2 regions of the Agrobacterium tumefaciens genome follow, and region 1 is predicted to be linked to the other one. Evidence: predicted binding sites of a transcription regulator. Region 1 holds the regulator's gene; the other holds the start of a gene.
The links. Region 1 encodes LexA, which represses DNA repair genes until DNA is damaged. Its sites were predicted from a motif close to TGTTCNNNNTGTGTTCNG; they were not measured.
Positions count from the first base shown of each region.

Region 2: a site for LexA is predicted at 1,357-1,374, ahead of CFBP6623_RS09335 (ATP-dependent helicase). Genes of this name have one in related genera too.

Region 1 is NZ_CP039903.1:1,099,329-1,102,575, forward strand. It holds gene CFBP6623_RS05485 (ComEC/Rec2 family competence protein) at 1-235, shown strand, start outside; gene CFBP6623_RS05490 (glutathione S-transferase family protein) at 255-932, opposite strand; gene lexA (transcriptional repressor LexA) at 1,345-2,067, opposite strand; gene CFBP6623_RS05500 (VOC family protein) at 2,280-3,161, shown strand; gene kdsA (3-deoxy-8-phosphooctulonate synthase) at 3,161-3,247, shown strand, end outside.
Region 2 is NZ_CP039903.1:1,844,495-1,847,741, reverse strand. It holds gene CFBP6623_RS09335 (ATP-dependent helicase) at 1-1,315, opposite strand, end outside; gene CFBP6623_RS09330 (carboxymuconolactone decarboxylase family protein) at 1,418-1,828, opposite strand; gene CFBP6623_RS09325 (efflux RND transporter periplasmic adaptor subunit) at 2,055-3,221, shown strand; gene CFBP6623_RS09320 (efflux RND transporter permease subunit) at 3,218-3,247, shown strand, end outside.

The DNA.
Region 1 (3,247 bases):
TTCACAATGCCGCTCAGGAGCACTTCTACTCAACCGCGATATATTGCGGCGCATTGGCTCGGTAGAAATAGGCTTCGCCGGCAATAATCAGCCGGGGGTGGTCGGACGACTACGCGCAGCAATTGCCGGGGCGAACAGGCCATGGAGCGAGCACCGCTACTACGACTGGAAAAGCGACCGCTTCGAATACGAGGTGCCGGAACCGGTCAGGCAGTTGCTGACGGCATCGCAATAAACGCCGTCAGCAGTGATATTCAGACCTTCACGCGCAGATCGTCAGTCAATGCGCCAATGCCGCTGATTTCCTGTTCATGCGCCGCATCGCGCCAGATCTCCTTCACTCCGGCCTCATACCACTCACGCATGGCGGGCAGGGTGAGCAGCCGATCGCAATAGGCTTTTGCCGCAGGTGAAAGATCGGCGCCATAGGTCTGGAAACGGAACGCCACGGGGCAGAAAAAAGCATCGACCGCCGTGAATTTCTGACCGGCAAGATAGGGACCGCCGAATTTTGTCAGACCTTCGCTCCATAACGCATCGATGCGCTTTATGTCTGCCGCAAGCCCGGCATCGCCACCCTTCGGCTTGACCCGAATACCGACCGACATGGGATAAAGATTGCGCAGTGAGGAAAAGCCGGCATGCATTTCGCTCGCCGCCGAACGCGACCATGCCCGCGCCTGCTTGTCGCTCGCCCAGACGCCCTGGTGCCGTTCTGCGAGATATTCGGCGATCGACAGCGTTTCCCATATCGTCACGCCATCATCGACAAGGCAGGGCACCTTGCCGGTCGGCGAAAAGCTGGAAAAGGCGACACCTTCGCCAAACGGAACAAGTCTCTCATCAAAGGCGATACCGAGCGTGCGCATCAACACCCACGGCCGCAGCGACCATGAGGAGTAGTTCTTGTTGGCGATGTAAAGATCGTACATGGCTTATCTCCCGGATATGACGCGCATTTCTATACCTGTCGGGGCATGATGGAATACCGAAAATAATCCATGGCACCCATAAGTCGCGTTGATGAATGACGGGGGCTTTGCACCGAGTATCACCATTCGGTGGCAGCGCCAGGCCAGCCGCATCCCCCAGCGTAAACGAACTCACGCAACCAGATGTCCACGGCATATGACGCAGTGGTGGCAACAGGCCGGGGGCAAGGCCGTAACAACGATATCCATATGAAACTGGAACTGATCTTTACCAGACAGAATGCAACTGTCTGCTGGAAGCATAAGATTGCCCGACACTCGCATGGTCAGCCGAATTCCGGAATTGCCGTCATCTTCGACAGGAGCCATCTCATGACGACGCCTGTCTTGAGAGGATGACGGTTAAATCAGATCAATGGTAACGGCGTATAAGTCCGACCAGCTTGCCCTGAATTTTTACCCGATCAGGCCCGAAGATACGGGTTTCATAAGCGGGGTTGGCCGCTTCCAGCGCGATGGAAGCGCCCTTGCGGCGGAAACGCTTCAGCGTCGCTTCCTCGTCATCCACCAATGCCACGACGATATCGCCCGGATTGGCGGTATTGCTGTTGCGGATGATGACGGTATCACCGTCGAAAATCCCGGCCTCGATCATCGAATCGCCCTTAACTTCGAGCGCGTAATGTTCACCCGAACCCAGCATGTCAACCGGCACGGCAACATCATGCGTATTGTTCTGAATGGCGGAAATCGGCACGCCGGCGGCGATGCGACCCATGACCGGAACGGTGACCGCGCCGCCGAGATCGTTGGCGGGCGCCTTGGGCGCCGGTGGGGGTTCTGGCGCCTTCGGCTTTCCGAGGCTGCCTTCGATGACGCTTGGAGAAAAGCCGCGCTGCGGCCTGGCACCCGGCGCATAGGCCTCCGGCAGCTTGATGACTTCCAGCGCCCGCGCCCTGTTAGGTAGCCGGCGAATAAAGCCGCGCTCTTCGAGGGCGGTAATCAGCCGGTGGATGCCGGATTTGGAAGCAAGATCGAGTGCGTCCTTCATTTCATCGAAGGAGGGCGGCACGCCGGACTCTTTCATTCGTTCATGAATGAAGAGAAGCAATTCCTGCTGTTTGCGCGTGAGCATGAGGAAAACACCCTTGAGAATCGTCGTTGAAGTCGCGAAACAAATACAGAACGAACACTATATGTTCCATATGTGTTCCGCAATCCCCTAAAATTTCGTGAAGCTGCTATCTGTTGTTTTGATGATTTGCCTGAAAGCACGAAATTGTGCTTTTCTGCCGTCCTAACTGTTCCGGCATGGCCATGCCGCATGCGACAGCAGGAAGCAGGGAAATGACGAAACCGTACCGCATCGACCATCTCGTACTGCCTGTCGAGCACATCGACGTCGCAGAAAATCGCCTTGGAAACCTGGGATTTACAGTAGCGCCAGCGGCTCTTCACCCGTTTGGCACGCAGAATGCCTGCGTTTTTTTCGCCGACGGCACGTATCTGGAGCCTCTCGTGATTGCTGATCCGGCTAAATATAATGCCTCGATTGGCCGGAAAGATGTGTTTACCGGGCGGGATCAGGCCTTCCGGAAACATGCCGGAGGGGAGGGTTTTTCCGCACTGGTCGCTGCAACGCAGGACGCTCTTGGCGATCTCGACCGATTCGTAGCCTCAGGCCTCTCGGCCGGAAATGTCTTTGAATTTTCGCGGCCAGTCAAAATGCCGGATGGTTCGCAGAGCGAGGCGGCTTTTCGGCTGGCTTTTGCAGCCAGTGGTTCCGCGGCGGATTTCTTTCTGTTCAGCTGTCAGCGGTTGCAGGCCCTGCCGGGCGACCGCGCGGCGCTGGAACGCCATGCCAACGGCGTTTCCGGCCTCAGCGAGATCGTGCTGTTTTCCGGTGGTGATGCGAATGCCGTGCAGCTGATCGAAACTGTGTTTGGCTGCGACGGCAAGATGTCTCCGGATGGAGATATGGTTTTCGCAACCGGCAATACCCGCATAAGATTGACGCGGAAGCCGGTCTTTGACGGACTGGCCTTTAGTGTTCCCGAGGAGGGCGGTGGCGGATTGCGCGGCGCAGGCGTCGTCTTTTCCGTTCGCGATCTTGCCGTGACACAGGCGGCACTTGCTGCTAATGGCGTGTCCAGCGCAGAAGCGGGCGGCCGGCTGGTGGTGCCCGCAGCGCCCGGTCAGGGTGTTGCCTTCGCCTTCGAGGAAAAATAATGAGCGTTACGAACAATCTCAAAGTCACCGCCGGCGATGGCGCCAGCAAGGTTTCCTTTTCCAATACCGAGCGTTTTTCGCTGATT
Region 2 (3,247 bases), 750 kb from region 1:
CATAAAAGCGCGGGCCGCCGATGACGCGGTAATTGAGACCAAGCGTGACGAACCGGTCTTCGAACTCGCGCATCTGGAAGGAGGCGCGAACGAGGATGGCCATGTCGTTCAGCTTGTGGTTCTTGCGTTGGAGCTGCTCGATCTCCTCGCCGACGGCGCGGGCTTCCTCTTCGGAATCCCAGGCGGCATGGACCACGACCTTTTCATCGTCAGGGCTGCTGCGTTCGGTGAACAGCGTCTTGCCGAGACGGCCCTCATTATGGGCGATCAGATGGCCGGCCGCGCGGAGAATATGTTCGGTGGAGCGGTAGTTACGCTCGAGCTTGATGACCTTGGCGCCGGGGAAATCCTTGTCGAAACGCAGGATATTGTCCACTTCGGCGCCGCGCCAGCCATAGATCGACTGGTCGTCGTCGCCAACGCAGCAGACGTTCTGCGGTTCGCCCTTGGCGCGCTGGGCGAGAAGCCGCAGCCACATATATTGCGCCGTATTGGTGTCCTGATATTCGTCCACCAGAATATAACGGAACTTCTGGTGATACTCTTTCAGGATATCGCTGTGGCGGCGGAAGATGCTGATCGGGTGCATCAGAAGATCGCCGAAATCGCAGGCGTTCAGCGTCTTCAGCCGGTTCTGATAGGCGGTATAGAGGTCGCGGCCCTTGCCGTTGGCAAAAGCGCGGCTGTCGCCTTCCGGAATATCCGGCGGCGTCAGGCCCTTGTTCTTCCAGCCGTCGATCATTCCGGCGAATTGTTTGGCGGGCCAGCGCTTGTCATCAAGACCTTCGGCCTGGATGAGCTGCTTGATCAGCCGCACCACGTCGTCGGTATCGAGAATGGTGAAATCCGACTTCAGACCGACGAGTTCGGCATGGCGGCGCAGGAGTTTGACGCCGATGGAGTGGAAGGTGCCGAGCCAGGGCATGCCCTCGACAGCACCGCCGACGAGAACACCGATACGCTCCTTCATCTCGCGGGCGGCCTTGTTGGTGAAGGTCACGGCGAGAATCTGGCTCGGCCACGCGCGGCCGGTCTCCAGAATATGGGCGATGCGGGTCGTCAGAACGCGGGTCTTGCCGGTGCCGGCGCCCGCGAGAACCAGAACGGGTCCGTCAAGCGTTTCCACGGCATCGCGCTGTTCCGGGTTGAGACCGGACAGATAGTCAGGTGCTGGCCGCGCCTGATCGCGCGCCGCCATGGCGCGGGCGGCAATGCCAAGCCCGCCGCCGTTTTCCGAAGGGGCATTGTTCGTTGCCCTGCGCGGTGCGGCGGGTTCTTCATCGAAGAACGGCATATCGTCGAAACTGTTGCTCATGCGGCCCAATGTAGTGATTCGGGATATAAAGGCCAGAACCGCGTTCTGCTTTTATTCCGGTATCGTCAGTCAAAACGCCTATTCCAAGGCATTTTCTTCGTCTCAAGCCCCTCTGTCGGCATCGAAAGCAGCGTCAACGGGCACTTGCAGCGCGACCGCAAGCTGGTTGGTCTTGGCTGCAAGCGCGATAATGCGCATCAGGTCGGCATGTTGTTCGGTGGTCATGCCCTTGGCTTTTGCGGCCGCCGTGTGGGAATGAGCGCAATAGGAGCAGCCATTGGTTACGGAAACGGCGATATAGAGCATTTCCTTGACCAAGGGATCGAGCGCCGAGGGCGTCGCCATCACCGCCTTGACCTCGGCCCAGGTGTTTTCCAGTAGATCGGGATCGAAGGCGAGGTATAGCCACATATTGTTGATGAAATCCGATTTGCGGGTGGTGCGGATATCATCGAACACTGCTTTGACGCGTGGGTCGGCTTCGGGATTTTCGGCTTTCGTCACCGTGCTCATGGCTTCCTCCGGGAATGGTTTTCGGCTTTTAGAGTAACCGATCAGCGGAGATTCGCGACAGAAACGGCTGCGCGATGCGTCCCGACGAAAATTCATCACAAATTACAATTATGTAAGGAACGGTTTTGTGCGTTGCCTTCGTCAAGGCAAGCGGGAATACTTTGCACGTTCCAACGGTGTTCGGTTTGGAACTCCATTTTACTGCGCGGATCAACCGGAGAAATATATGCGGGTCTGGAAACAGGTGGGTGTCAGTGTTGCCGTGGTGGGAGCGGGGCTCTGTCTCTGGGGTTTTTATTCGCCCGAAGCCCGCAATGTTCTCGCTGCCATCGGGCTTGGCAAAATGCCGGCCGGTGCGATCGAGGTTGCCGCATCCGGTGCCGGAACCTCCGGCACGCCAGCGGGCCAGAATGCCGGCGGCGCGCGTCGCAACGGCAATACCACTCTGGTGGTCATGGCTCCCGTCAAAAAAGGTACGGTCAATGACCGGCTGAATGCCATTGGCAATGGCGAGGCGATCCAGTCGGTCGTTGTCATGCCGCAGGCCTCCGGCACGCTTTCGGAAATCCGCACCTCCTCCGGTGCCCGCGTCGTGAAGGGGCAGGTGCTCGCGCGGCTCGACGATGAGGAGCAGGTGATCGAGCGCGACAAGGCGCAGGTCACGCTGCGCAGCGCGGTTGAAAAATCCAATTCCTACAAGAACCTGAAATCCGTTTCCCGCCTTGACGTGCTGGATGCGCAGATTGCCGAGGAGGCTGCCAAGCTTGCGCTGAGCACGGCCGAACTCAATCTCAAGCGTCGCGACATCGTCGCGCCGATCGAAGGTGTGGCGGGCATCGTTGCCGCCAATATCGGCGACAACGTCACCACGCAATCGACCATCGTCAGCATTGACGACCGTTCCGAAATTCTTGTCAATTTCTGGGCTCCCGAGCGCTTCGCAACCGCGATAAAGGTCGGCATGCCGGTGGAGGCGACGTCGATTTCCCGACCCGGCGAGGCTTTCAAGGGTGAGATCGAGGCCGTCGACAACCGTGTTGACGAGGCAAGCCGCACGATCCGCATCCGGGCGAAGTTCGGCAATGAGAAAGACGAGCTGAGGGCCGGCATGTCCTTCGGCGTCACCATGCGTTTTGCCGGGGAAACCTATGCTTCGGTCGACCCGCTTGCCGTGCAGTGGGATGCGGAAGGCTCCTATGTCTGGCGCGTTACCGACAACAAGTCGAACAAGGTGCGGGTGCAGATCGTGCAGCGCAACCCCGATGCCGTTCTCGTCAAGGCGGAACTGGCGGAGGGTGAGCCCGTCGTGATCGAGGGTCTGCAGCGTGTGAGAGAAGGCGGCGCGGTCCGCGTCGGCAATCAGCCGAAGCCTGAGGAGGTTGCCAGCCAATGACGACACCGCCGCCTTCGGTTAAGGAT